DNA from 2 places in the Streptomyces sp. B3I8 genome. Region 1 is predicted to be linked to the other one. Evidence: riboswitches for the same ligand, from Rfam matches in the RefSeq annotation. Region 1 holds a riboswitch; the other holds the start of a gene.
What was found. A riboswitch is a leader RNA that binds a small molecule or an ion and turns the genes downstream of it on or off. The one in region 1 is predicted to bind glycine.
Positions count from the first base shown of each region.

Region 1 (3,402 bases):
GACGAACATGACCGGGTCGGCGGTCTCGATCACGGCGAGGCAGCGGCGGGCCGAGAGCACGGCACCGGTCGCGGCGAACTCGGCGGAGGCGGCGGCGAGCAGGTCCACCGGGTCGTCCTGCCAGTCGGGCTCGAAGAGCCGGACCCGGCCGCCGGACACCGAGCCGTCCAGCGGATCGATCCCGCCGCGGCACAGCGCGGCCACCGCGTCGGGCGGCAGCGGTATGCCGAGCAGACCGTCGGGGTTGACGACGAGGCCGACCTGCGGGGGAAGTCCCCGCGCGAACTCCACGGCGGGGGCGATGGTGAACCCCATGTGCGTGCCGGCCACTTGACGGAACTGTTCCTCGGAGCTGAAGACGGGGACGTAGACCTGGCCGTCGAGTTCCAGGGTGGGCAGGTCGAGGGGACCGCCGTGGGCGCCGCGGCCATTGGGCAGCGGGACCCAGAGGAAGCTGCGGGCGAGCACCTCGACGATGCGGGCGCCGGCGGAGGGGACGCCGAGCGAGGCGGAGAGCACCTCCTCCAGCTCGTTGCCGGGCCAGCCGCCGTGCGGATGCGCCTGTGCCGGGACGTCCATGTGCCTCTCCTGCCCTTCCTGCCCTGCTGTGCTGTGCTGTGCCGTGCTCTGTCGTGCTCTGCGCTGTGCTGTGCACTGCTGCGCCGGTGCACTGCTGCGCCCTGCCGGTATGTGCCGTTCCGGCACGGAACCCTATCGCCCGGCGGGCGGGCGGGCGTCCTCGAATTCGATCCTGCGCAGGGCGTCGGCGGCGGGCCGGTCCAGGAGCGTGGCGGAGGCGCAGCCCTCGGGGAGGGTGCCGCGTTCGACCGCGCGCAGCAGGCGCCGCGACGCCCTGCGGTGCCGAAGGAAGGCGTACGCCGAGACACCCCGGCCCCGCGCGCGCTGACCCTCGCGGGCCCGGTCGACGCCGACGTCGAGGACCAGCAGGTGCAGGGCGCCGCCGCGCCTCCGGGCCTCGCGGGCGAGCCAGCCGCGGACCCAGGCCTGGGTGCCGCAGTCGTGTACGACCACGCCCCCGCCGGCGCGGACCGCGCGCCGCAGTCCCGCGTAGTGGGCGAGCCGGACGAGGGGTCGGTAGACGGCGTACGGGAGGAAGCGGGGGGTACGGGCCTCCCAGCGGTCGCGGGTGTCCTGGGAGTCGACGCGGGGGCCGCGCACGGCGCGGTGCATCAGCGTCGACTTGCCGCTGCCGGGGAGGCCGGTGACCACGACGACGTCGTCGGGGCCGAAGGTCAGGCCGTGCGGGCTGCGGCCGCGGCGGGAACGGAGGTCGCGGACGACGGGGGTGGCGGGCGCGAGGTGCGGGCCGTATGCGGGGCCGACGGGTTGCGGGGGCAGTGCGACGGGTCCTTCGGGCAGCGCGAGGGCCGGTGTGGTGCCGTACGCCGTGGTCCTGTCCACCCTGATCGTCCTCCTCCGGGACATGTATGCCCCTTCCCCGCCGAGCGTAAAGAGAAGGTAATGCACGGTGTCTCGCCATCACGTCCGTCTCCTGCAACAGGCGTGCTACAGAGCCGGGGTGGGCGGGGCGGGTGCGCGGTGGGGGAGGCGGGGCGGCCTTTTCTCGCCCCCGCCGCTCCTTCCCTTCCCGTCCCCGAGGGGTTCCGCCCCCCGGACCCCCGAGAAGATCGCGCAGTTCCCCGCGCCCCTGTCAGGGGCGCCCCTCAAGGACCTGGGGCGGAGGTGCGTGCAATGATGTGGCCTCAACCGCATACCGGCCGTTCGAATCCGCGCGGGAGAGTCCCCGGCCCGAGGGCTGTGACCGGGGCGCCGAAGGAGCAAGCACCTCCCTTGAATCTCTCAGGCCCAGTTACCGCGCGGGCGAGGCACATCTGGAAAGCGGACCGTCCCTGAACACGGCGGTCCCACCCAAGGTGCAAGCCATGACCCCGTCGCCGGGTCACGGCGAAGCTCTCAGGTTCCGATGACAGATGGGGAGGACAAGGGGATCGCCGTCCGCGTTCCCCCGCCCGCCTCGCCACGCCTTCTCGTCCGGGAGAACGACCGATGAGCAGCACCACCACCTCCGGCGCCCCGCGCCGTACCGCCCTCGACGCCCTGCACCGCTCGCTCGGCGCCACCATGACCGACTTCGCCGGCTGGGACATGCCCCTGCGCTACGGCTCGGAGCGCGAGGAACACCTCGCCGTCCGGACCCGCGCCGGGCTGTTCGACCTCTCCCACATGGGCGAGATCACCGTCACCGGCCCGGACGCCCCGGCCCTGCTGGGCCACTCGCTCGTCGGCGACCTCGCCACGCTCGCCGCCGGCCGGGCCCGCTACACCATGATCTGCCGGGCGGACGGCGGCATCCTCGACGACCTGATCGTCTACCGGCTCGCCGACGCGGAGCACCCGGTGTACATGGTCGTCGCCAACGCCTCCAACGCGCAGACGGTCCTCGACGCGCTCACCGAGCGGGCGGCGGGCTTCGACGCCGAGGTGCGCGACGACCGGGACGCCTACGCGCTCCTCGCCGTCCAGGGCCCCGCCTCCCCCGGCATCCTCGCCTCCGTCACGGACGCCGACCTGGACGGCCTGAAGTACTACGCCGGCCTGCCCGGCACCGTCGCCGGTGTCCCCGCGCTGATCGCCCGTACCGGCTACACCGGGGAGGACGGCTTCGAACTGTTCGTCGACCCCGCCGACGCGGAGAAGCTGTGGCAGGCGCTCACCGAGGCCGGGGCGTCCGCCGGGCTCGTCCCGTGCGGGCTGTCCTGCCGGGACACCCTGCGCCTGGAGGCCGGCATGCCGCTGTACGGCAACGAGCTGACCACCGCCCTCACCCCGTTCGACGCCGGGCTCGGCCGGGTGGTCAAGTTCGGCAAGGAGGGCGACTTCGTGGGCCGCGAGGCGCTGGCCGAGGCCGCCGGGCGGGCGGAGCAGAACCCGCCCCGGGTGCTCGTCGGGCTGGTCGCCGAGGGCCGCCGGGTGCCGCGCGCCGGTTACCCCGTCGTCGCGGGCGGTGCGGTGGTCGGCGAGGTCACCTCCGGCGCCCCCTCCCCCACGCTGGGCAGGCCGATCGCCATGGCCTACGTCGACGCCGCGCACGCCGCGCCGGGCACCCCCGGCGTCGGGGTGGACATCCGCGGCAGCCACGAGCCGTTCGAGGTCGTGGCGCTGCCGTTCTACAAGCGCCGCAAGTAGCCGCCGCGCGGTTCCGCCCGCGCCGCGGAGAGCCCGCCGACTCCGTGAGCGGCGCATGCGCTCGCCGCTTCACGAGCGGCGCGTGGGGCGGGAGGGGAGACTGGGCGCAGCGCGCCGACCGGGTCTCCCCGTCGGCCACCTCACCACCACCCGCCCCTTCCGGCCACCTCACTGCGTCCCTCCCCTCCCCCACAGGTCACATCCCTCCCCCACACGTTTCCGATCCCTTTCCGG
Region 1 is NZ_JAUSYN010000002.1:4,961,196-4,964,597, reverse strand. Features, by position in the region: gene QFZ64_RS24310 (enhanced serine sensitivity protein SseB) at 1-579, opposite strand, end outside; gene QFZ64_RS24305 (AAA family ATPase) at 712-1,422, opposite strand; glycine riboswitch at 1,745-1,847, shown strand; gene gcvT (glycine cleavage system aminomethyltransferase GcvT) at 2,029-3,168, shown strand.

Region 2 (3,402 bases), 4.0 Mb from region 1:
CTGCTGGGCAAGGCGCACGGGCAGGGGCTGTACGCCATGGCGCTCGCGCGTGACGAACGGCCGGTGGTGGCCGAGCGGGACACCAAGTCGGTCTCCGTGGAGGACACCTACGACGTGGACATCCACGACCGGGTACGGGTCCGCACCGAGGTGACGCGGCTCGCCGAACGCTGCGTACGACGGCTGCGCGAGGCGGGGCTGTCGGGGCGCACCATCGTGCTGAAGGTACGCAGATACGACTTCTCGACGCTGACCCGCTCCGAGACCCTGCTCGGTCCCACGGACGACCCGGTGGTGGTGCGTGAGGCGGCCGGGCGGCTGCTGGAGTCGGTGGACACCACCGGCGGGGTCCGGCTGCTCGGCGTCGGGGTCAGCGGGCTCGCCGACTACACGCAGGAGGACCTGTTCGCGCAGGCCCGCCTCGAGACCGGGCGGGCCGCCGTGGAGCCGCCGGAGGAGGCGGGACAGGGGAGACGGCCCGACGGGCCCGGTCCGAAGGAGCCGCCGGGAGCGTACGGAGTGGCCGCCGGGCAGGACGCCGGTGGGGCGGGCCCCGGGGAGCCGGCCGCGGCGGCCGAGCGGCACTGGCGGGCCGGACAGGACGTCACGCATGCCGAGTTCGGGCCCGGGTGGGTGCAGGGGAGCGGGCTGGGGCGGGTGACCGTGCGTTTCGAGACACCGCAGTCGTCGCCCGGCAGGGTGCGCACCTACCGGGCGGACGACCCCGACCTCCGGCCGGCCGACCCGCTGCCCCTGACGTCCCCGCCCGCTCCGGGAGACGCCCACCCGGCCGCGGGCAGTGGCGGCGCGCACGGGCCCGGTGCCGCCCCTCGCGGATGAGGCGCGGACGCACCGTCCCGGGGACGGCGCGCACCGTCCCGAGGCCGAGGCACGCCGTACCGGTGGTGAGCCGGGTCAGGACATCTCGTCCGTGCCCGCGAGTTCGTCCGTCGTCGAGGAGGCCGGTGCGTCGGCGACCCCGGCGGTGTCGCCGCGCCCCGCCACTCGGCCGAACGAGTGATCCGGGGCCGGGGGAGAAGCGGCCACGTCGAGCCCGTAGTGGCGGTAGAGCTGCAGCTCCTGTTCGGGGGAGAGGTGGCGGCCGACGCCGAAGTCCGGGGCGTCCCTGATCAGCGAGCGCTCGAAGGGAACCCGCAGGCCGCCGCCCTCCAGTTCGCTGGGGGCCAGCGGCACGAAGGCGTCCCGGGAGAACAGGCCGGTGCGTATGGCCGCCCACTCCGGGAGCCCCGTGGCGTCGTTCAGGTAGACCTCGTCGATCGTGCCGATCTTGACGCCCTTGCGGTCGAACGCCTTGCGGCCGATCAGATTGCGCGGATCGATGTCGGTCTGCACGGTCCGTCCCTCCTCGCTGTACGTGTCGGAAACACCACGATTCGGCATGTTCCGGGCGGCGGCTACTCGAAAGCCACGCCGAAAGACCCGCTGGTAGGCTGGTGTACGGCCGTCGACCCCGCGCGGGAGAGTCTCCCGGACACAGTCCGGGGGCGCCGAAGGAGCAAATCCTCCCCGGAATCTCTCAGGCACCCGTACCGCGCGGACGAGGTCACTCTGGAAAGCAGAGCGGGTATCGACGGTGTCCGCTCTCACCGACGGTGAAAGTCGCCGCGCCCGTGCAGGGCCGGCCGGCGAAGCTCTCAGGTCCGGATGACAGAGGGGGAGGCCGCCGGGGTACCCGCGATGGGGTGCCCCACGAAGGTCGCGCCAGACCAGGAGGCCTCCGCAATGACCGCCCACCGCACTCCGCTCGTCCAGCTCGAACAGGGCATCCCGTTCGAACAGCGTCACATCGGCCCCGACGCCGGGGCCCGCGCGAAGATGCTCGCCCAGGTCGGCTACGGCTCGCTCGACGAGCTGACCGCCGCCGCCGTGCCCGACGTGATCAAGAACGCCGAGGCGCTGGAACTGCCCGATGCCCGCACCGAGGCGGAGGTACTGGCCGAGCTGCGCGGCCTCGCCGACCGCAACCAGGTGCTCACCTCCATGATCGGCCTGGGCTACTACGGCACGTTCACGCCTCCGGTGATCCTGCGCAACGTCATGGAGAACCCCGCCTGGTACACCGCGTACACCCCGTACCAGCCGGAGATCTCGCAGGGCCGGCTGGAGGCGCTGCTCAACTTCCAGACCGTGGTCGCCGACCTCACCGGCCTGCCGACCTCCGGCGCCTCACTCCTCGACGAGGGCACCGCGGCGGCCGAGGCGATGGCGCTGTCCCGGCGCATGGGCCGCAACAAGGACGGCCTGTTCCTGGTCGACGCGGACACGCTCCCGCAGACCGTCGCCGTCCTGCGCACCCGGGCGGAGCCGACCGGTGTCGAGGTCGTCGTCGCCGATCTGAGCGACGGCATCCCGGCCGGGATCGCCGAGTGGGACATCAACGGTGTCCTCCTTCAGTACCCGGGCGCCTCCGGCGCTGTACGTGACCTGCGCTCCGTCATCACGCAGGCGCACGAGCTCGGCGCGCTCGTCACCGTCGCCGCCGACCTGCTCGCGCTCACGCTGCTCACCTCGCCCGGTGAGCTCGGCGCCGACATCGCGGTGGGCACCACCCAGCGCTTCGGCGTCCCCATGGGCTTCGGCGGGCCGCACGCCGGTTACATGGCGGTCGGCGAGAAGTTCGCGCGCAGCCTGCCCGGCCGCCTCGTGGGCGTCTCCGTGGACGCCGACGGCGACAAGGCGTACCGGCTCGCCCTGCAGACGCGGGAGCAGCACATCCGCCGCGAGAAGGCGACCAGCAACATCTGCACCGCCCAGGTGCTGCTCGCGGTGATGGCCGGCATGTACGCCGTCTACCACGGTGCCGAGGGGCTGCGCACCATCGCCCGGCGCACCCACCGCTACGCCGCGATCCTCGCCGCCGGGCTCACCGCGGGCGGTGTCGAGGTCGTCCACGGCGCCTACTTCGACACGCTGACCGTCCGCGTTCCCGGCCGGGCCGCCGAGGTGGTCGCCGCCGCCCGGGACAACGGGGTCAACCTGCACCGGATCGACGCCGACCACGTCTCGCTGTCCTGCGCCGAGACCACCACGCGGGCCGCGCTCGGCGCGGTGTGGGGCGCGTTCGGCGTCGAGGCCGACATCGAGGCGCTGGACGCGGCCACCGACGACACGCTGCCGCAGACGCTGCTGCGCACCGACGAGGTCCTCACCCACCCCGTCTTCCACCAGCACCGTTCCGAGACCGCGATGCTGCGCTATCTGCGCCGGCTCGCCGACCGCGACTACGCGCTGGACCGCGGCATGATCCCGCTGGGCTCCTGCACCATGAAGCTCAACGCGACCACCGAGATGGAACCGGTCACCTGGCCCGAGTTCGGGCAGCTCCACCCCTTCGCCCCGGCCGAGCAGGTGCAGGGCTACCTCACCCTCATCCGTGAGCTG
Region 2 is NZ_JAUSYN010000002.1:947,909-951,310, reverse strand. Features, by position in the region: gene QFZ64_RS06490 (DNA polymerase IV) at 1-840, shown strand, start outside; gene QFZ64_RS06485 (PRC-barrel domain-containing protein) at 916-1,353, opposite strand; glycine riboswitch at 1,467-1,563, shown strand; gene gcvP (aminomethyl-transferring glycine dehydrogenase) at 1,744-3,402, shown strand, end outside.
Region 2: it holds a riboswitch for glycine, as region 1 does, so the genes downstream of both, gcvP (aminomethyl-transferring glycine dehydrogenase) here and gcvT (glycine cleavage system aminomethyltransferase GcvT) in region 1, are expected to answer to the same signal.